Regions from separate parts of the Sphingobacterium sp. G1-14 genome, predicted to be linked through region 2. Evidence: riboswitches for the same ligand, from Rfam matches in the RefSeq annotation. Region 2 holds a riboswitch; each other region holds the start of a gene.
What was found. A riboswitch is a leader RNA that binds a small molecule or an ion and turns the genes downstream of it on or off. The one in region 2 is predicted to bind S-adenosylmethionine.

Region 1: another riboswitch for S-adenosylmethionine. It lies ahead of CBM24_RS20970 (5-oxoprolinase); the one in region 2 lies ahead of metF (methylenetetrahydrofolate reductase [NAD(P)H]).
Region 3: another riboswitch for S-adenosylmethionine. It lies ahead of metE (5-methyltetrahydropteroyltriglutamate--homocysteine S-methyltransferase); the one in region 2 lies ahead of metF (methylenetetrahydrofolate reductase [NAD(P)H]).
Region 4: another riboswitch for S-adenosylmethionine. It lies ahead of CBM24_RS16825 (O-acetylhomoserine aminocarboxypropyltransferase/cysteine synthase family protein); the one in region 2 lies ahead of metF (methylenetetrahydrofolate reductase [NAD(P)H]).

What each region holds. Positions count from the first base shown of each region.
Region 1 covers NZ_CP021381.1:4,841,619-4,847,410, reverse strand. The annotation lists gene CBM24_RS20990 (hypothetical protein) at 202-1,230, shown strand; gene CBM24_RS20985 (hypothetical protein) at 1,262-1,570, shown strand; gene CBM24_RS20980 (DKNYY domain-containing protein) at 1,587-2,213, opposite strand; gene CBM24_RS20975 (hypothetical protein) at 2,377-2,682, shown strand; gene CBM24_RS20970 (5-oxoprolinase) at 2,713-2,976, opposite strand; SAM-I-IV-variant riboswitch at 3,043-3,136, opposite strand; gene CBM24_RS20965 (DUF3050 domain-containing protein) at 3,347-4,117, shown strand; gene CBM24_RS20960 (TolC family protein) at 4,382-5,659, shown strand; gene CBM24_RS20955 (HlyD family secretion protein) at 5,659-5,792, shown strand, end outside.
Region 2 covers NZ_CP021381.1:5,900,995-5,906,786, reverse strand. The annotation lists gene CBM24_RS25350 (30S ribosomal protein S16) at 1-498, shown strand, start outside; gene rimM (ribosome maturation factor RimM) at 618-1,142, shown strand; gene CBM24_RS25340 (hypothetical protein) at 1,246-2,097, shown strand; SAM riboswitch class I at 2,315-2,417, shown strand; gene metF (methylenetetrahydrofolate reductase [NAD(P)H]) at 2,488-3,444, shown strand; gene CBM24_RS25330 (DUF2723 domain-containing protein) at 3,711-5,792, shown strand, end outside.
Region 3 covers NZ_CP021381.1:491,449-497,240, reverse strand. The annotation lists gene CBM24_RS02145 (sensor histidine kinase) at 1-1,238, shown strand, start outside; gene CBM24_RS02140 (response regulator transcription factor) at 1,341-2,030, shown strand; SAM riboswitch class I at 2,217-2,320, shown strand; gene metE (5-methyltetrahydropteroyltriglutamate--homocysteine S-methyltransferase) at 2,399-4,711, shown strand; gene CBM24_RS02130 (hypothetical protein) at 4,812-5,342, opposite strand; gene CBM24_RS02125 (helix-turn-helix domain-containing protein) at 5,765-5,792, shown strand, end outside.
Region 4 covers NZ_CP021381.1:3,897,863-3,903,654, reverse strand. The annotation lists gene CBM24_RS16840 (GH92 family glycosyl hydrolase) at 1-530, shown strand, start outside; gene CBM24_RS16835 (homoserine dehydrogenase) at 596-1,777, opposite strand; gene metX (homoserine O-acetyltransferase family protein) at 1,815-2,858, opposite strand; gene CBM24_RS16825 (O-acetylhomoserine aminocarboxypropyltransferase/cysteine synthase family protein) at 2,891-4,201, opposite strand; SAM riboswitch class I at 4,457-4,569, opposite strand; gene CBM24_RS16820 (FUSC family protein) at 4,751-5,792, opposite strand, start outside.

The DNA of each region.
Region 1 (5,792 bases), 1.1 Mb from region 2:
GAGTTGGACATTGTTTAATAAATAATTGGCTAAATTTATATAACAAAAATTTCTTCGACAGGGGAGTTTTTAAGGAAGTTCTCCAGTACTAGGAATTTATGTAATGCCGGATAAACTTAATAGGTGAAAGATAGATTGGAAGAATGTATAAATCTGATAAGTATGTAAATTTTAATAGCGTTATTAAAATGTCGTCTGTACATGAAAAGTTTTAACAAAAATAGATATCAGGATAATAGAACATTGACGGTGCAGTATCCCGATGGGATCTGGCAGGTGATTGCATCTTTCATTTTTGGAGGATTCTGTTGGTATCTGGGCTATCGGGGCGCCTTGGCGGAATGGCTTTTAGACTGGCCGGTCACCTATAGCTATCTATTTTTTGTATTGATGGTAGCGATTATTTTCTTTTATATAAGATTGGTTATCATTATATTGGACAAAAAGCAGAACTGGCTGGTTAACCCCGAAAAACGCGCCGGTATGCAATTATTTTTTTGCTGCATACTTCCGACACTTTTATTGTTCTGGATCATTGGCCCCGATCCACAGGCGAAGGATGAATGGCTGCTGTTTCCTTTAATGGTCATATTTAGCGGCATTTTGGTCCTGAATATGTCCTATACAGTTTATTTCTATGTCGCTGTTTACCACAGGCAAAAACTCATAATTTTTGAACAGAAAGAAACTATCCTCCAGCAAGAATTAAGAACGAGAGATCTCCAGGAGCAGATTGAGCTGCTTTCTCCGGGCATCGAAGAGCTGAAAGAGATCCTGGTAACAGCAGGGGAAGATAGAGATGTGGATTCCATGGATGAAATAGATTTAACCATGTGCAGATCCATGGATCTGGAGCAAGAGGTATTCCTGCTCAATAATAAAATCTTGTCCCAAAAGATATCCTATAAGGATATCGGGATTTTTACTTATAAAAATGGTATAGTCAGCCTTTATTTAAGAACTGCGATGGACGAAAATCTGACTTGTGGCGAGCAGCGCAGCTTAAAGGAAGTTGTCAATAGCACGAAGGGATTTGTACAAAAGATAGACCGGGATAAGGCTATACCTTTGGATATGATCCAAGCTTGCCTGCAACTGAAACGGGGCCGATTGCGTATCCTGCTCAAAATCCCTTTTGAGGGACGGTACTATTTTGAGGTGTCCGACAAGATTGCAAAGCATATCAGGGAATGGGTCATGTTGCAGGTGCCAATAGAAAAAGAGCAATAAAATATATTAGGTAAACTTTAATAGATAGATTATGGAAAAAGTAAGGGACAATACCTGGAAATGCCGAGCTACTGGTAAAGTTGGATTTCCTTCTTTAATTGAGGCGCAATGGGCAATGCTTCACTTTAAGTTCAGATCCCGGATGAGAAACAAATTGGATGGTAAACGTATCAAACACAGGATGGGTAAAGACGCCTGCAAAAGGGCCTATTATTGTAAGTTCTGCAAAGGTTATCATATTACCACCTGGGAAAAAGGTCACTTTAATGATTATAAGGCCAAAGCCGAATCCTGGGAGATACCGAAAGGATTAGGAAATTGGAATTATTCAATAGAATAATCCCGTGGTCTATTTTCTATTCTAATTTTTTTCCTCTATAATATTCATTCCAGCTATCCTTCGCATAACCTTTGCCCAGATATTTAAATGTAAAAGCAGTTGCATCTTTTATCTCCTGACCAAAATAATAGACTTTCCAGCTATCTTTGCTGTATCCATCGCCGAGAAGAACAAAGCTTTGGTCGGATACATCTTTTAGTCGATTGCCTCTATAATAGACATTCCAACTGTCTTTGGCATATCCTTCATCCAGTATTTTAAAGCTGGGCGCAGAGACATCTTTAATCTTAACGCCACGATAATAGGCATTCCAACTATCTTTGGCATATCCCCAACCAAGTGATTGGAAAGAATGTGGCGATACATCTTTAATCTTAACGCCACGATAATAGGCATTCCAGTTGTCTATTGCATAAGCATTGCCGAGGTCTTTGAAAGATCGTGCATCGACACCTTCGACCATCTTATCCCTGTAGAAGATCCGGTTGCCTATGTTGACATAATCGTTTTCTCTGTCATGTCGAAACGTCGTCTGAGACGTAGATCTTTTATTGTGACGACCTTGTTGAGCAATACTTTTCCCCAATATACATAGCAATGCAAAGGAAATAACAAGCATATTTTTTAAGTGGATAAAGGCCATAATGTATCTGTTTTATAATATGATATTTATATTGAATCCCTCCTTTATGACCAAGATAATTCACCGAAGGTTTAATCATTTTATCATTTTATTTCTCGTTATCCTTATCCGTTTCAAATGCAACTATTTTGGAATCCAAATATTTTTTTGTATATTGCTGGTTATGAGTTTTAAAGAAAAATTAGAGAACTGGCGCACGTCAATCAATCGCGCCGGTAGTGGTGAGGAATTGTATATTTTGCTTTTGAACTATAAAAGGTTTATCAACAAAAATTGGGTGGACGATTTTGGCGATCCGGGCAACTGGAAATCGGAATTAAATCAGGTCATCAGCAAAGTAAGAAACAAGGTGGATGTAGCAGATATCAGAGCCTGCCAAGATTTATCGTCCTATCAGGACGATGCCCGGCAGACCGCACATTCACTCAATCATACGTTAAAATATCATCACTCATTGACAAAAGGGTAGGCTAGGCCTACCTTTTTTTGCCGATAACGATTACTGTAAAGGAATCAGGACATTCTGTTCCAAGCGTACAGGGACATGCTTCACCGAGGTAAAACCGTCTTCCTTGGAAATGATGTTGGAAAGATCCAGTCCTCTTTTGGAGAACGTACTGATCAAAGCTGTTCTAAAGGTTGCTTTGGCTGAACCCCAGCCTTGTCCTAAAATCGTGTCATTGTTGAGCTGGATCAGTTCATCTGTTGAGTAATAACTGAATTTTTCCAGTAAGTGTTGGTAAAGATTTGTTGTAGTAGCCATACAATTTAAAAATTTAAAGGATTAAACCATAAACTGTATCCAGATCTTGTTGGGAAAATAATCGTTCTGTGACGTTTATTTTGGTCGAAACCCGTATTAATTTACCACCGCGGTGCCTCCACTCGGTTGGTATTGCATCATGCAATTCTGAATACTCTACAAATATAGTAGATTATTTTTTATAATAAAAAATATTTTTGTTTTTAAGGGTAAATGAGCGCTAACAACAGGAATAGGGAGGTCAAAAGCGAGGCGCGTTGTTGGCTGTGATTTGGTTATGAAGCGGATAGCTGGGCGAAAAATTTATCATGTTACTGTAATCTCATCGAAAATACTTTTAAAAACAGAGATAAGACAATACTTTTGCGCCATGAATAGAATTGCGGAAATTAACGAATACATTGCTGCCGAACGCGAGGTATTATTGCAACACCCTTTGTATCGTAAGATCAAAACGATCAAGAATCTACGTTCTTTTACAGAAGGGCATGTGTACGCTGTATGGGATTTTATGTCTTTACTAAAAGCTTTACAGATTAAATTGACCTGTACGACTTTACCTTGGTTTGCGAGTGAGCATCCATCAACACGCTATCTAATCAACGAAATTGTATTGGCTGAGGAATCGGATGAATACATTGATGGCCGCCGTTTGAGCCACTTTGAGATGTATCTGGACGCCATGGATGCCATGGGTGCCGACCTTCATCTGGTCAACAAATTTATTGCTCAAGCCAAAAAATCGAACAACATATTCGATGTCATTGCAACGACCACATTGGACAAGCGGATCAAAGACTTTTTGAATTTTACATTCGAAGTGATTGCTGAGGGCGAGGTGCATAAAATTGCCGCAGCATTTACATTTGGACGCGAAGATCTTATCCCGGGAATGTTTACCTCTATTTTGGAAGAGATTAAAACAAACTTTCCTACAGCCAATCTGGATAGCTTTATTTATTATTTTCAACGCCATATTGATCTTGACGGCGACGAGCATGGACCGTTGGCGATGCAGATGATCACAGATCTTGCCAAGGACGATGAGGTTAAATGGACGGAAATGAAAGAGATCAGTAAAATTGCGCTACAAAAAAGAATCCAGCTGTGGAATGCAATAGAAGATTCCTTATACGGATAATCTATTATTATACCATCGAGAAAGGCCTTTCAAATCACGATTTGAAAGGCCTTTTTTATGTGCTGTAAAAAAGGATATTGTAAGGACTTATTGGCAGATATTGGTCTTTTTGTTTGAATTGATGAAAAAATGTCTTTTTTCCATAACATATTGGCGTTTGTGAAGAAATCCAAGTTCCAATAAGTGTCTAAGTTTGCAACGCAAAAAAATTACATAGCACACGTGAACTTTTTTCCTCCCTATTGGGCAAAAGGCATACTAACCATGGGATTGTTAGTATGCGCTATTTCGGACACCTTCGCCCTCGATTCTTTGCGCATGTCCCTGAAAGACATGATCGACAAAGCGCTACAGAACAGTAAATACATCGAGCAGTCTTATTTGCAGCTCAAAGAAACTGAGGTGGCAGTACAGCAGCAACGCATGGAGTTGCTGCCCAAGATTTCCGCCAGAGCTTCTGCTAGTTATGCAAGTAATATGCCTGTGTATGACCAGGGTCTTTTAAATAAACCTTCCCAGCATGATATCATTCATTACTTGTACGATAGCGGCCTGGATTTTTATCTGAACCTCTACAATGGGCATCGGGACCTAATGAAAATTGAGTCCAAAAAATTGGAAAATGAGCTGGCCAGAATCGATTGGAAGAATGCCGCAGCGCAGACGAAATTGGAGGTTTGCAATCTTTTTTTGGATTTGGAACTGTCGTATAGTAACCGATCTTTAATTGAGCAGGATATCGCTGATCAACGGGCACAGCTCAGGGAGATTGAGCATCTGTATAAGGCGGGTGTTGTATTGCACAGTGACGTCTTGCGTATTTCGTTGGAGCTTTCGAAGCGGGAACTGTTGCTCGTGCAGATCGGTCATGATATTCAGGCTGCAAATCAGAAGCTGCAGCTAATTGGTGGTATTACTGCGGAGATTGTGCCCCTGCCCGAGCAGTTTCAGGTGGAAAACCCCAGCTATGAAGCGCTTGTTGCCGAAGCGCGAAGCCATGCTTTTTCCCTCCTAAAATCCGAACAGGAAGTGGTTTTGAAGAAGTTGTCGGTCAAACAGGCGCGATCAAATTATCTTCCTGAGTTGGGTTTGACCAGTACATTCACCTTTGCCAATCCACAGGTTTTCTTGTATCCCTATAATCCCAGCTGGTATAATCTGAGTATCACAGGGCTCAAATTAAACATACCGATCTCGGCAATTTATCTCAATAAAAACGTGGTGCGCGGAGCACAGATCGCATTGGATCGACAAGAGGTAAAACACCATCATGAAGAGGAGATTCTGGAAAATCAGCTTTTACAGGCCTTGTTGGATTATCAATTGGCTATTAAGCAGCAGGAGGTCTGTCAAAACAATAAGGCGTTGGCGCAGGAAAATGCACGAATTATAAAAAACAGGTATTTTAAATCATCGGCTTTGATTACAGATCTATTGGATGCTGATATGCAATACCTAAAAACACTTTTTGATCTTGAAACCGCACATATTGCGATACAGAAACATTATTATTTTATCGAATTTTTGAAGGGTACTATCTAATGAAACCTAAATCACGAAGAACAGTTGTGGAGGCACAACTCACTCGAATCACCAACTGGTTGGCCGGAATTGTCTTGTTGGCCTTGTTGTTATGGGGCGCTCAAGCATTATGGATGCGACTGCGGTATACCTA
Region 2 (5,792 bases):
AGACACGGTAAAAAAGGACGTCCTTTTTACCACGTAGTCGTAGCGGATTCTCGCGCTCCACGTGACGGTAAATTCATCGAACGTATTGGTTCTTACAACCCAAACACAAATCCAGCAACTATCGTTTTGGATTTTGAAAAAGCTTTGGATTGGATGAATAAAGGTGCTCAACCAACTGACACTGCTCGCGCTATCCTTTCTTACAAAGGTGTTCTTTACAAAAAACACTTGCAAGGTGGTGTGAAAAAAGGTGCTTTTGATGAAGCTGCTGCTGAAGCTAAATTTACAGCTTGGACTGAAGCTAATGATGCAAGAATCTCTGGTAAAAAAGATGGTTTAGCACAAACTAAAGCTGAAGCTAAAAAAGCTGCTTTAGTGGCTGAAGCTAAGAAAAAAGAAGAAAAAGCTGCTGCTGTAGCTGCTAAAAATGCTCCTGTAGCGGAAGAAACTGCTGCTGAAGAGACTGAAGCTCCTGCATCAGAAGAAACTGAAGGTTAATTCTTTCATAAAGTATTCGAGAAAGCCGACTCAATCTTGAGTCGGCTTTTTTTGAAACAGCCAATAGGCTAATGGTTTGCCAAATCATGTCTCACAGCTAATCGCTAAATACGAAATATATGACTATTGATCAAAGCTTTTACATCGGTTACATCAGTAAAACAAGAGGTCTTAAAGGAGAAGTACAACTATTTTTTGAATTCGAGGAATACGAGAGTTTGAATATCGATGTTGTCTTTGTGGAAGTGAACAAAAAACTTGTTCCTTATTTTGTTGATACCATTAAATTTCAAAAAAATAGTACAGCGTATGTGACATTTGAGGATGTGGATCATATCGATAAGGCTCAAGTACTTGTACGTAAAAAGCTATATCTTTCCAATGATAAGATGCCCGAGCGCGATCCAGATGATTTTAGATATACTGATTTAATCGGTTTTTTAGTGATTGATGAAAACCATGGTGAATTGGGGCAAATAACAGATGTTCAGGAATTTCCACAACAATTTGTCGCTTCGGTAAATATGGATGGCAAAGAACTGATGTTCCCATTGTCCGATGATTTGATCTTAGGAATCGATGGCGAAGAGGAGATCATTGAAGTTGAATTGCCAGAAGGCTTGGTGGATCTTTATAAAGAATAAGCATATCCCCAAGCTTATTCAAATAAATAGCGGTACACGAATTATTGCAGTAATTTCTTATCTTGGTCTGTATATTATTACTGGCCATAATTATTGATTTATTTTGAAACCGTTATTACTGCTGCTATTCCTATTCTCGTTGTCTTCTTGTGCTTTCTTTGGGAAGAAAAAGGACTTTCCTGAAGGCAATTACCAAATGATATTGGGCTATTCAAATGAGGAGTATCATAAAGTAAAAAGAGAATCACCCCAAAATGTGGAGGCAGATGTCTATGGTAATGACCCTACGATATACCGGTCCTTTCTCTCCCTCCATGATAAAGATAAGTTTGTCATGGCGATCGATGATATCCTACTCTTCGGTAAGTATAGATTCGACGGCGATCGATTAGAATTGACCGATGAGAAAAAGGGTAGTCTCGCTTTGGATATTGTTAAGGTAAAAAACGATTTTGTTCAGCTGAGAGGTGATTTTTCACAGTTTAGCTCAGCACGTGTGCCCACAAGTGAAAAACTTTATATCAACTTTGCGTTAGATAAAACCCCTATCCGGGAGACCCCGAGCAAATTTGATAGCCAAGTGAATCTATGGCGAAATGCCCCTGTAAAATCAGAAAGTGAAATGGAGATAAAAGCCAGGGCATTGAATTTTGTAGATTATTCTATCGCTTATTTCCAGCACATATCAAGTTCAGGCACACATCACGATTATCGAATGGATGGTGTTGAATCACCCATTATTTATGCTGAGAATGGCATTGTGCTCAAGGCATGGGCAGATGTTCCCGATTCTTGGAAAGAGTTATTTTACAACGAAAAAAATGCATTAATCGCCTACAAATATTTATTTGATGGTTTTAAATATGGATCGAAAGAGGAGTACCATGTTACGGGACTCTTACTGATTACATTTTATCTCAAAAATCTACGGAATTCCCTAGCAACGAATCTTTAGCCGATCCTGTTGTGACGTAGTCAGTCTCTTCGCTGTCGATGATCCGCGATCGTTAATTTTATCTTTTTTTAGAGTCTTTTATATTTGGTGGAGCCTAAATTCCTGTTGTTGCCTGGGAATAAACCTGAAGCCGTATTTATTGCAATCTTTTTGCCGCTATTTTTGCTTTTTCGAAAAAATATTTTTGTCTTTTGATTTTTTAAAACGATATTAGCAACGCTTATAGAGAAAGGCCGAGGGACTAGACCCGTTGAAGCCTTAGCAACCTGTATTGTTCAAGGTGCTAAATTCTACCCTACTCCATGTGGGAAAGATAAGTTACATGTAGATAAACGATTCCTCGACGTGTGCGTTTCGATGTAAGCCAACCAAACTAAAAACAGTTTTTTAATGAAGATTATCGATCATATCCAGAATGCCAAAGGAAAAACATTGTTTTCTTTTGAGCTATTGCCACCGGCGAAAGGGCAGGGCATCCAAAGTATTTTTAAAACCATGGATGAACTGATGGAGTTTAAACCTCCTTTTATCGACGTAACCTACCATCGGGAAGATTATATCTATAAAGAGCATGCGAGTGGATTACTGGAACGCGTTTCCTATCGTAAACGTCCTGGGACAGTGGCGATATGTGCTGCAATCATGAATAAATATAAAGTAGATGCGGTGCCCCATTTGATATGTGGTGGTTTTACAAAAGAGGAAACTGAAAATGCATTGATCGATTTGAACTTTCTGGGGATAGATAACGTCTTGGTATTGCGGGGCGATGCACGTAAGGGCGATGCCGATTTTATACCGACCGATGGTGGACATGCCTTTGCAACAGACCTACTGGAACAGGTAACTGATATGAATAAAGGAAAGTATCTGCATGAAGACATTATCACATCGGAAAAGACTGATTTTTGCATCGGTGTAGCGGGTTATCCCGAAAAGCATTTTGAATCGCCAAATTTCAATACTGATTTTAAATACCTGAAACAAAAAGTCGATATGGGAGCAGAGTTTATTGTGACTCAGATGTTCTTTAATGTTGAAAAATATAAGGAGTTTGTAACAAAATGTAGGGACAATGGAATCCATGTGCCTATTATTCCAGGATTGAAACCACTGACAACGAAAAAACAGTTGGTTACCCTACCAAGGATATTTCATTTAGATATTCCGGAGGAACTGAGCGATGCTGTTTCAGCATGTAAAACGAATGCCGACGTTAGACAAGTAGGTGAAGAGTGGTTGGTGCAACAATGTCAGGAGCTGATTAAATTTGGCGCTCCGGTATTACATTTCTATACGATGAGTAATCCTGGTCCAACAAAGAAGATTGTTGAAAAACTAGCCTAACTCATAAAAATAATACGAAAAGGGAGCGCATAAGCTCTCTTTTTTTTGGGGTAGTATTCGTTGTGAAAGCTTATAATAAGTTCAGAATTTCGATCGTGTGGTTTTAGGTCGATCTCTATATTCAGGGTTTAATAGCCTGTTTGGTTTAATAGCCTGTTTATAGTCAGGTACTTGTGTTAAATAGTGTTAATTAACTTATTGGAGTCAGGATAACTTTTTAACTTAAAGTGCTAAAAAGGATTTTAACAATAGACCAAATTGACCTTATGACGTACACTAGATTAAATTCTCTACTCGGCTTTGCTTGCGGACTAATTGCTACATGTGTATATATCGCCACCGTTGAAAAGACGGTAAGCTGGTGGGATTGTGGTGAATTTATTGCCTGTGCCTACAAGCTGGAAGTGGCACACCAACCGGGAGCACCATTATTTCTTCTTATTCAGAATATATTTTCCAACCTGGCTTTGGGTAATGCAGGTAAAATCGCCTATTGGATGAATATTGGATCCGCAATCTGCAGTGGGCTTACTGTTACATTTTTATTCTGGACAATAACAGCAATTGCCAAAAAGATACTCAACAGGCAAGAGAAAGTTCAATTATCGAATTATTTCCAAATTTTTGCTGCGGGTTTAGTTGGTGCAATGGCTTTCTGCTTCAGTGATTCATTCTGGTATTCGGCTGTTGAATCCGAGGTATATGCGATGTCTTCATTGTGTACTGCGATTGTTTTTTGGGCAATTTTAAAGTGGGAAGTCCGTGCAGATGAGGAAGGTAGCGATCGTTGGCTGGTGTTTATTGCTTTTGTTATGGGCCTTTCGATCGGAGTGCACCTATTAAATCTGTTGGCAATTCCGGCTATAGCGATGGTTGTCTATTTCAGAAGAGCAGGACAGGTTAGTGTGAAAGGTACAATAAAAGCTTTCTTGGTAGGAGTGCTGATCTTGGGGGCTGTTTTGTGGGGAATTATTCAATGGTTGGTCGGTCTCGCAGCTAAGGTAGACCTCTTATTTGTAAACTCGCTAGGTTTGGGCTTTGGCTCAGGCATCTTCTTCTTTTGTCTGCTGTTGGGGTGCTTCCTCGTTTATGGGCTATATTATTCTTATAAAAAGCGGCAATACACACTGCACACCGGGCTGCTGGTCTTTTGTTTTATTCTATTTGGTTATAGCTCCTATACCATGGTTTTAATCCGTGGAAAAGCCAATCCGTCGTTAAACAATAATGCGCCGGACAATGTGTTTTCTTTTTTGGGTTATCTGAGCCGGGAGCAATATATCCGGGAACCTTTACTCAAAGGACCCAATTATGATTCACAAGTCGTTGGTGTCGAGAGTAAAACCGGTTATCGCAAAGATGAATCAGGGTATATTCCTTTTAGTCAGGTCGATAAGTATACGTTTGATAAGGAAACTTTCTTTCCCCGCATATATAGTCAAGATGGAGCCCATCAGGCTTATTATAGGAGTTACCTCAATTTGAAGGAGGGGCAGCAGCCACAGTTCTCGGATAATTTTAAGTTCTTTTTTAATTTTCAACTGGGTGATATGTATACCCGATATTTCTTGTGGAATTTTGTCGGTAGGCAGAATGACAGGCAAGGGTATGGGACCTATAGTGACGGCAACTGGTTGTCGGGGATTAAACCATTGGATAATTGGCGTTTGGGAGGGCAAGATAAAATATCCCAATCACAGGAGCATGACCCGAGCCGGAATACCTATTTTTTCCTTCCATTGCTACTGGGAATAGCCGGAGCGATCTGGTTGTATCGAAACAATAAACCTTATACCTTGGTCTTGACCTTACTTTTTGTGTTTACGGGAATAGCGATCGTTGTTTATCTCAACCAAACTCCTATGCAACCTCGGGAACGAGATTATGCTTACGTAGGATCTTTTTATGCGTTTGCGATCTGGATCGGACTGGGAGCAATAGCATTTGTTCGGTTTCTCAATCGTTTTGTACAAACACGGTATGCATTAGCGACAGGTATTTCTTTCGCTTTATTGGGCGGTCCCATTATTTTGGCCCATCAAAATTGGGATGATCATAATCGTTCTGAAAAATCGCTGGCAAGGGATATGGCACGTAATTATTTAGAATCCTGCGCTCCAAATGCTATTCTATTTACCTATGGAGATCATGATACATTTCCTGTATGGTATTTGCAAGAAGTGGAAGGAGTACGTCCGGATGTTCGGGTTGTGGTATTAAGTTATCTGACTGGCGATTGGTATATGCAGCAGGCGAAGCAACCGACGTATCAAGCGGCAGGTCTTCCCGTGACGATCCCAGCTGAAAAGACAAAAAAAGGCGTTCGTGATTATATCCCTTTTGTGGAT
Region 3 (5,792 bases), 920 kb from region 2:
CCACCTTACCACCAAGAGAGAATGCAAAACTTGCAAAAACCATCTCTGATTTGGAAAAAAGGCTCGATGTGCTAAACAGAAAGAATTCTTGGTCCGGTTTCAACGTTTACGACTCCGTTGCTATGCTCGGTGGTAAAAAGGCAGATTACATCGAAGATGTTGCTATTGGAATGGAGCTAGCAAAGCGTCCGTTAAAGGATCGGTTGAATGTTATCATCGTCCAAGAACTTATCAAAGATGAGTTGGCTCAACGCGATATTAAAGCTCCTTTTAATATTGAAATATGGAGTACAAACAATATATTACTAAATAATATTTTAAACGAAGCCGCTCTAAATAACCCGACAAATACAACAAAATACTCGACCGCACTTTTTAAAGGTGATATCGGTGCTGCGCCAGGGAAATTAACAATCTATTTCCCCAATAAAAAGGCGATAATCGCAGATAATATGGGCTATCTGTTACTACCTATGCTGGCACTACTTTTCTTGTTGGTGGGTTGTTTTGCTTATACACTGATTATCATCTTCAGACAAAAGAAAGTTTCGGAAATGAAAACAGATTTCATCAACAACATGACGCATGAGTTTAAAACACCTGTTGCAACAATTATGATTGCCAGCGAGTCACTTAAAGATCCAGACATCAATGCCGACCATAAGCGCGTTCAAAAATTGGCTAATATCATCTACGACGAAAATGTTAGACTCGGAAATCATATTGAACGTGTGCTCGATTTGGCAAGACTAGAAAAAGAAACGCTAAAACTCGACCAGGTAGAAGTAAGCATCAATGATCTTGTTTCTGCAGTAACGGACAGCATGCAGCTACGCATGCAGAATATTGGTGGGAAATTCAGTATAGATCTCGCAGCGACCAAGGATATTGTCGTCGGTGATGAGTTACATTTTTCGAATGTATTTTACAATTTATTGGATAATGCCATCAAGTACAGCAAAGGAGATTTACATGTCAACATCAATTCAAAAAATGTTGGTGATACCATTGTTATCACCATTGCCGACAACGGTATTGGGATGAGTCGGGATCACCTGCAAAAGATTTTCGACCAGTTCTACCGTATTCCAACTGGAAATGTTCATAATGTCAAAGGATTTGGTCTTGGCTTAAGTTATGTACAGGACATCCTGAGAAGGCTGAACGGAAAAATTACAGTTAAAAGTGAAAAAGATAAGGGCACGACCTTTGAAGTAATTTTGCCTATTAAAAAATAAAACGTTCCTTTTTTGTATATTTCCTCTTTAAAAAATTTCAAAGGTTGAGGAAAGCTGATTTATCAGCATCAAGGGACATTGGTGAAAATTAATATAATCATTATGCAAAAGATATTATTAGCAGAAGATGATCCTAATTTGGGGGATCTTTTAAAAGACTATCTCGAATTAAAGGGAAAATTTGACGTCACATTATGCACAGATGGAGATGAAGCGATTTCTCAATTCAAAAAAAATAACTACGACCTCTGTATTTTCGATGTCATGATGCCAAAAAAGGACGGATTTACAGTTGGACGTGAAATCAGAAAAACAAACAATACTGTTCCTATTATCTTTGCCACAGCAAAGGGGATGATGGAAGATAAAACCGAAGCCTTTGAATTAGGGGGAGATGATTATATTACAAAGCCTTTTCGAGTGGAGGAATTATTGCTCCGCATCAATGCTTTGCTGAAACGCAGTGTTCGAGACAAAGAAGAGGAAGTGGTTGCTGATAAATTTGAAATTGGTGATTATTTCTTTGATTATACAAGTCAGCAAATTTCTTACAAAGGACAGATGCAAAAACTATCCACCAAAGAAGCGGAACTACTACGCTTGCTTTGTTTAAAGAAAAATGATGTGCTGACCCGGGAAGAAGCTTTATTAAAAATATGGCATGATGACAACTACTTTACAGGTAGAAGTATGGATGTATTTCTCAGTAAACTTCGTAAATATCTAAAAGAAGATAGTAAAGTTGAAATTGTCAATGTGCACGGAAAAGGTTACAAACTTTTGGTGAGCTAAAAGAATGGGGAATGAGAAACAGTCATTCCCCATTTTTTATGCTACACGGCGTATTGAAACATGGCATACACTAAATCATGGATGAAAAGAAAAGAACAAAACAATTTTATCCATAGTAGAATATAAAAAATTGACGCACTTTTATAAAAAATTTGCATTTCAAAAAGAAATGTTCTAACTTAGCGTCGCTTATAGAGAAAGGCAGAGGGAATAGACCCGATGAAGCCTTAGCAACCTGTCCCTTGACAAGGTGCTAAATTCTACCCTACTTGATATGGGAATGATAAGCCGAAGTCACCAAATTCTAGTGTGTCCTTCTCTCTCTAGCAAGAAATATAGTTGAAAAAGAAATATTAAAAACATTCATTATGTTATTGACTAACAATTTAGGTTACCCTCGTGTGGGCGCGTTCCGCGAATTGAAAAAAGCCAATGAGGCCTATTGGGCTAAAAAATCTTCTGTTGAGGAATTATTGGACACAGCAAAAAAAATTCGTGAAGGCAATTGGAAAACACAAAAAGATGCTGGAATAGATTTGATCCCTTCCAATGATTTCTCTTTTTACGATCAAGTATTGGATTTAACCCTTACTGTTGGTGCAATTCCTGCTCGTTACCATTCTTTGTTGAATAAAGTAGACAACAACTACAGCTTAGACTTATATTTTGCCATGGCGCGCGGATTCCAACAAGAAGGAATCGATGTGACTGCAATGGAGATGACCAAGTGGTTGGATACCAACTACCACTATATGGTTCCTGAATTCACAAAAGATCAAGAGTTTAAATTGACTTCTGAGAAATTCTTAAATGAATACAACGAGGCAAAATCATTGGGTATTGAGACAAAACCTGTTTTATTAGGCCCAATCACTTACCTTTTGATCGGTAAAGAAAAAGAAGCTGGTTTCGACCGTATCGACCTATTAGACAAATTAATTCCTGTATATGAGCAAATCTTGTCTAAATTGGCAGAAGCTGGAGCACAATATGTTCAGATCGACGAGCCTTTCTTGGCATTGGATTTAGATGCAAAAGTAAAAGCATTATACCAACCTACGTTTGAGAAATTGGCTGCTGCTGCCAAAAACATCAAATTAATCGCGACGACTTACTTCGAAGCTTTAAAAGACAACGAAGATATCGCAGTTAACCTACCTATCCATGCTTTACATTTGGATTTGGTACGCGGTGAAAACCAGTTGGATACGGTACTAGCTAAAGTTCCTGCTTCATTAACATTATCTTTGGGTATTGTTGAAGGCCGTAACATCTGGAAAAATGATTACGAAAAATCATTGGTTAAAATCAAACAAGCTGTTGATGCATTAGGAAAAGACCGTGTATGGGTAGCTCCTTCTTCATCATTGTTGCACGTTCCTTTTGACTTAGACAATGAACACAATGAGCAATCGCTACCAGCTGAAGTAAAAAACTGGTTAGCTTTCGCTAAACAAAAATTAGCTGAGGTAAAAGACTTGGCCGTATTAGCAGAAGGTGAAGTTGATACTGAAACAGCAAAACGCTTCGAAGCGAACAAAGCTGCAGCTGAAAGCCGTCGTACTTCTCCACTGATCCACAAACCAGAGGTTAAAACACGTACAAGCAATATCACTGATGACGATGCGAAACGTACTTCAGCATTTGCTGACCGTAAAGCAGCGCAACAAGCGAAGTTCAACTTGCCGGCATTCCCTACCACAACTATTGGTTCATTCCCACAAACGAAAGATGTTCGTAAATGGAGAGCAGACCTGAAAAAAGGTGCTATCACGCAGGCAGAGTACGATAAAGCAATCGCAGAAGAAACTGAAAACACAATCCGTCTTCAAGAGCAATTGGATATCGACGTATTAGTACACGGCGAATTCGAACGTAACGACATGGTTGAATACTTCGGTGAACAATTGGCTGGTTACGCTTTCACACAAAACGGCTGGGTACAATCTTACGGTTCACGTTGTGTAAAACCTCCTATTATCTATGGTGATGTATACCGTCCTGAAGATATGACTGTCCGTTGGTCTTCATACGCTCAATCATTGACTAACCGTCCGGTTAAAGGTATGTTGACTGGTCCGGTTACCATCTTACAATGGTCTTTCGTACGTAATGACCAACCGCGTTCAACAACGACTTACCAAATTGCATTGGCGATCTTAGACGAAGTACAAGCGTTGGAAAAAGCAGGTATCAAAATCATACAAATCGATGAACCAGCAATCCGTGAAGGATTACCGCTACGTAAAGCTGATCAAAAAGATTACCTGAACTGGGCAGTACGTGCTTTCCGTGTTTCTTCATCAAATGTAGAAGACGATACACAGATTCACACACACATGTGTTACTCTGAGTTCAATAATGTAATCGAAGATATCGCTGCAATGGATGCTGACGTCATCACAATTGAGACTTCACGTTCTCAAATGAAATTGTTGAATGCTTTCGCTGGTGATTTCAAATATCCAAACGATATTGGTCCAGGTGTTTATGACATTCACTCACCACGTGTTCCAAGCAAAGATGAGATGGTAGATCTATTGCGTAAAGCAAAAGCAGTAGTTCCAGCAGAACAACTTTGGGTTAACCCTGACTGTGGTTTGAAAACTCGTGCTTGGCCAGAAACCAAAGCGGCTTTAGAGTCGATGGTTGAGGCTGCGAAAATCTTAAGAGCAGAATAATTCTTAAACTATATTGATAAAGCCCTAGATGAAATTTCATCTAGGGCTTCTTTATTGGACCTTGGTTCAAAACAAAAACCGTCATTCGGATAATGTGAGACTATTTTCGAGTGTTCTTCCTTTCTTTCTTGTTTTCCTTTTCTTTCCCGTTCTTAATTTCCTGTTTCCCCTTAATCCGATCTTCAATCGACTTCAGGCTTGACGAAAAATCAAGATCAACATTCTCAAGTTGTGCCATTTTTAACGCCTTCAATGCCTTTTTGTATTTTCTCAATTTTTCAAATAAAAGTGCTTTCTTGATCCATATCCCTGTCAAGGGCATCGCCGGAAGTGTCAAAGCAAATTTAATCGTCTTTTTTGCAGCTTCATACTCCCCCATATCAATCAGTGTCTGAATGAAATAAGGATATACCTCCAGTGCCTGCACATTATGCACCAAAGCTTCCTGGAAATACCTTTTTGCCTGCTCATAGTCCAATAGCTGTTCGGCATGAACTCTTCCCATCAAACACAGCGCCATTGTATTGGACTCATCATAAGACAGCGCATAGGATAAGGATTCCATGGTCTCCTCCAAATACATTGGATAGTTATCCAGTGCCTGAAGGACATATTTATTTACTGAATTCATAAAATTTTCTAAAACATAACATTCATATCCAGCTTTCACAATCATCTTGAAAGTAACTGGATTTCTAAAACTCTATAATAAGCTAAGCATATTGGAACAGTGGGCCACCATTTAGAGAGCCAATTTTTAGCCAATATCAACGTAGGTTACTTAACGTATTAAAAAAGAAGATTAGGAAAGGGCCGTATTCCGAAGAATATTCCCGAGAATCTTCTCTGTGGACGAAGCGGGATTTTCTAATATTGCAAACATATTCTTCCGTTTTTATTAATTACTCTGTTAAATTGCAAAGATTCAAAATATTTACCACATTCCCAAAAACTTTTGATTATTAATCTGTTATATCTCACAGCACGATATTGGCATATTATTGTCGCATCAATTTTGCTGAAATTCAATGACTATTTCCCCATCTTTGGACTATGGAAAGTCAATCAGCTAATCAATTAA
Region 4 (5,792 bases), 2.0 Mb from region 2:
ATAGTATTTTTACGGTGTCGCAGAAGAATGTGTTTGGAGGCGGTACACAAATTGACGCTTTCGCAGGGATTGAAAGTCTTTATAATCATGGTAATCAACCGAACCTGCATATCTCCTGGCTGTTCTATTTTTCTGGTAGACCTGATTTAAGTCAGAAATGGGTACGGGCAATTTGCAATGAGTTTTATGGTAATGATGCAATACATGGCTATGGCTACGGACAAGACGAAGACCAAGGACAGCTTGGAGCATGGTATGTCTTGTCGAGTATCGGTCTATTCGATGTGCGAAGTCTCACCACCGAGAAGCCCGCGCTTCAGATTGGCTCGCCACTTTTCGATCGGGTAACGATACAATTACCGGAGAAATTAAGAAAAAATAAATTTATCATTCAGGTGAAGAAGGAGCAACCCAATAGTTATATTGTTGATCAGGTTCGGTTGAATAACCGCCTGTGGAAAGGTTGGCAGCTTCCTTTTGAACGCCTGGTAGAAGGTGGGATTTTAGATGTCAAGTTGAAAGGCAACTAAATTTAAGCAATAAAAAAATAGCCCCATTCGGGGCTATTTTCAAGGTAGGTTGGTTTGTTGATTGCCTACGCGATTTCAGCAATAAAATTGCCCTCTTGATCCAAATCGGCTTTGTGAGCTGCGATTTGTTGAAGATTAATATGTCCTATGACATATTTGAAATCTGGTGCGTAATATCGTTCTGTGATTTCACTGAAATTTAACTTTTCAATCAGCGTATCATCGGTGTATCTCAAATAAACCTTAATTAAATAATCTTGGCTATAATTTAATGTGCTGGATTCTAAATGTTTTTTATATTCATAACGGTATCCATAGCGCAGGGCAGCGATATCCGATAGTACAGCAGAACCCGTAGGGTGGCCACCGGCTCCTTTACCATAGAAAAATTGTTCGTCTGCAAAGGCCGCTTTTACCAATACACCATTGTTCTCATTTTCTACATTATAGAGCATGCTGTCTTTGCCTACTAGGCGTGGTAATACATAAAGTACAACTTTGTTGCCGTCGATTTCTTTTGCTGTTGGTATCAATTTGATCTTGAGGTTCTTTTCTTTAGCAAAACGAATATCTTGCTGTCCCAATTTGTCAATACCAATATTAAAGACATCGTCTGGTTTGACATAGATCCCGTACGCATGGGAAGCAACAATACATACTTTAAATTTTGGGTCAAATCCACCTACATCAAGGGTAGGATCTGTCTCTGCAAAACCAAGTTCTTGCGCTTTCTTTAAAGCATCTGTATATTGCTGGTTTTCATTGAAAACTTTAGATAAAATATAGTTGGAAGATCCATTAAAAATACCGCTGACAGAATGAAGTAATTCATTGTCATAGTACTCTTCTAAATTCCGTATAATGGGAATACTTCCGCAAACGGCACCTTCGTACAATAAACTGGTGCCGTATTCATGTTGAATATCAACCAGCTCTTCCAAATGGCTGGCAATCATTTTTTTATTGGCAGATACCACATTTTTTCCCGATTTCAAGGCACGAACAGTTAGTTGATAGGCTGCTTCGGCATCATCTATTAGTTCGACAACAGTATTAATTTCTGGGTCACCTAAAATTGTTTCGGCATCGGTAGAAAATAGATCTGCTGGTAGCGAGCGCTTTTTATCTCCGTTTTTAATGACAAATTTTTTGATTTCCAGATTAAGATTTTTGGTTTTGATGATATCGTAAAGACCTTGGCCTACTACACCAAACCCAAACATCCCTATTGTTAATTTATTACTCATATCTCTTCTTAAATTCTCTTATATATTATTTATTCTCTTATACTAATTCGTTGATGTATTCTTTTTGTTTCCGCAGAAAGCTGCTGATGATTTTCGTGAGTTTTTTTGTTTCGATCAAAAACCCATCGTGGCCATAAGTAGATTCGATCTCCTGATAGTGGGCATTCGGAATATGTTGAGCGATGAATTGTTGCTCTTGTGGAGGAAACAACAAATCTGTATTGACGCTCAGCACTAAAGTTGGACAGTCGATGCTCGCTAAAGCGGATTCGATAGATCGTCTCCCACGACCTAAATTATGGCTGTCCATTGCTTTGGTTAGGAAGTAATAGCTGTACGCATTATAGCGTTTTACCAATTTTTCACCCTGATAGTTTTGATAGGAGGATGCTTTATAATGATCGAGTTTTTCGTTATCATCCTCCTTTTGTGTGTTGGCATACGTTGTATAGTTGCGGTAAGACAACAGTGCCATAGCGCGTGCAACTTTTAAACCCTTAGCTCCGCCATCGGGATGATTCGCATAAAAGGTTCGATCAGTAGTAATGGCAAGACGTTGACTTTCATTGAATGCAATACCCCATGGTGAATGGACGGCATTTGTTCCAACGACGATTAGATGGTTGATGGCTATACTGCGTGATACGGCCCATTCCAATGCTTGTTGACCGCCCAATGAGCCCCCAATAAGGAGCTCTATTTGTTTGATATCCAGGTGGTCTGCAAGAAATTGATGTGCTTTGATCAAATCTCTTACTGTAAATTCAGGAAAAGATAGGTAGTAAGGCTGTCCAGTAGCTGGGTTTACAGATAGCGGATTACTGCTATTATATGCTGATCCTATGACATTGGCGCAGATAATATAATAATCGTTTGAATCAAATAATTCACCTGTTCCAAAAAGACCTGACCACCAATCCAGTACATCTGCATTGGCCGTTAGTGCATGGCAAACCCAGATCACATTACTGCGATCAGCGTTGGGTTTGCCAAATGTTTCATAACTGATTTGTAAATCAGTAAGCTCTCTTCCATTTTCAAATACAAAAGGCTCCGGGTGCAGATAAATATGCTTACTCATTTTACGTTTAAGTTTAAGCCGAAAAAATCTGATTATTTAATTTTATCAAAAGCTTGTTGTAAATCAGCTTTGATGTCATCAATATGTTCTATTCCTACAGAAAGACGTAATAAACCTTTGAATACTCCAGCATTGGCTTGATCTTCATCACTCAATTGTTGGTGAGTAGTCGCTGCTGGATGGATAATCAATGACTTCGTATCGCCAACATTGGCCAGGTGACTGATCAATTCTAAGCTGTCGATAAAGCTATTGGCCTTTTGTGCTGCGTCACCTTTGAGTTGGAAAGAAAGCACTGCACCATAGCCATTTTTAAGGTATTTTTGTGCGTTAGCGAAGCTCGGAGAGCTTTTTAAGCCCGGATAGTTTACTTTTTCTACCTGTGGATGCGCCTCAAGCCATTTAGCTATCTCTAAAGTGTTGTCTACATGGCGTTGCACCCGCAAAGACAGGGTTTCAAGTCCTTGTAGTAATAAGAATGAATTGAAAGGGGAGAGTGCTGGTCCGAAATCCCGAAGCCCTTCCACACGTGCCCGAATGGCAAATTGAATATTTCCAAACGGTCCGCCTTCACCGAAAACTTCGGAAAAAACTAAGCCATGATAGCCTTCAGATGGTTCGGAAAATTGAGGGTATTTTCCATTGCCCCAATTGTAGTTTCCGCCGTCGACGATGACACCACCTATGCTTGTACCATGTCCACCGATCCATTTAGTAGCCGATTCAACCACCACATTCGCACCATACTCCAAAGGTTTAAATAAATATCCCCCAGCTCCAAAAGTATTATCGACGATTAACGGTAAGTCATATTTTTTTGCTACTGCAGCAATTTTCTCAAAGTCTGGAATATTGAAACTTGGGTTTCCAATTGTTTCAACATAGATGGCCTTTGTTTTATCATCAATGAGGGCTTCAATTTTATCTGCCTCGGCGTCCGTTGCAAATCGAGCTTCGATGCCCAGACGTTTAAAAGAAACTTTAAACTGGTTGAATGTACCGCCGTATAAGTTGGATCCGGCAACAAAATTGTCACCACTTTCCAAGATATTATTTAATGCAATAAACTGTGCCGCCTGGCCAGATGCGACAGCAACAGCCGCGACTCCACCTTCCAGTGCCGCAATACGTTGTTCGAAAACATCCGTGGTAGGATTCATAATCCGTGTATAAATATTGCCGAACTGCTTTAATGCAAATAAGTTTGCGCCGTGTTCGGCATTTTCAAATACAAAAGATGTTGTTTGATATATAGGAACTGCTCTAGATCCCGTAGTAGGGTCAGCGACTTGGCCAGCGTGAACCTGAAGAGTTTCGAATTTTAAATTTTTGTTTGAAGACATAATATATCAGATTTTAAGGGTTCAAAAAGAAATTGCTAAGTAAAAAGAGAAGCATACACACCTCCTTGAAGGGTCTGTTAAATCTTTATCCAAGAAAAAGGAAATGATTCTTAACAAGCGTGGAAGTGCATATGCATACGCATTCGCATCAATACAGTTGTATGATGGCTTACACTTTCGCTTATCGTGCGGCTCACTTGTGTTGAACCTGAATTTTTAATGGACTTCAGTAGTTTAATAATCATTGTCTTATGTTATTTATATGCTCCAAAACGATATTGTTTTGGACAGGAATTGGCACCTTTTCAAACAAATTGAAGGTTGCCAGTGGGTCATTGAGCCAGTCTCTCGCCACTTCTTTATAAATCAAGACCTACTGATTAAGGGAGGTGTTGATTAGAAATCTTCTTTCGAAGACGATACAAATATAAACTCTTTTTTTATTAAAGCAAAAGAAAAGCTGTTTTTTAGTTAAAGGAATTTTGAATAACATACGGATCGGATCGCATATTGTTCGATGAAACTTGATAAGTAACTGCCAATCGGGTATTATGATTTCTTTAAGTTGATCCGTTCTGCAATTTGATTTAAATCTGTTAAAAGAGGTTTAAGTGCATCAATTCTACTATGGATATCATACGTCAGGTGGCGATTCGTCTTTTTGCTTAACGATAGCGAAAGACCCACCAAATGGGAGTTGACCTGATAAGAGAGTGCCTGAAAATGGTGTATATGTGACCAATCCATCCATTTGTGTTCGGGTTCTTTTTTCATTTGATTGATAGCGTCTGAAAACAGGGCCATGGCAGTCTGCGCTTTTTTGCGAGCCAGCCGTATATCAAACGAACTTTGTCTCTCGTCCGACAGACGGTTATTGATGATCTGGAAATAATGTTCGTTGTAAAGAGATACCTCTTTTGCCAGCTGAACCATGCCTGTGCTCTGGCGTACAGGGATCAAGAAATAACCTGCTATAGCCAAGAATGCTCCAATAAGTGTAAAAAGCATTCGGCTGCCTAAAATGAGATTGATATTGCCTTCAAACAAATTGAGTGCAATCACAATTCCCAAGGTAATAAAGATGACACTGACCATATAATTAGATCGATTGAATAAAAAGAATCCGAAAAGACCTAATGCAGCTATGGTAAGAAGAGCCGGGAGAAAATGAATAGCAATTAAGCAGAATATGCCAACGATTATACCCGAGAATGTGCCTACAATACGCTCTATATTACGCTTTTTTGTCATTGAAAATGCTGGTCTGGCAACAATAGCGATCGTCAGTAAGATCCAATAGGTATATTTAAAATCTAAAAATAAAATACCGATCAATGCGCCTGTTCCAAAAAGAAGAGCCATCCGAACGGCAAATCGAAAAAGCGGGTTATTCAGATGGAGTTTACTTTTTAGATCAGCAAGATTGCGCAAAGGTCGATTGATAAATTGTTGGTACTCACTGCTGTCAATCTTATCCTGGATTTCCTGATTTTGATAAAAAGCCACCTGAATTCGGTTGAGCACTTCAATAATTGCTTCGATGTTGCTTATGATCGAATATAATATACTTTTTGCTTGACCGGCCTGCTCT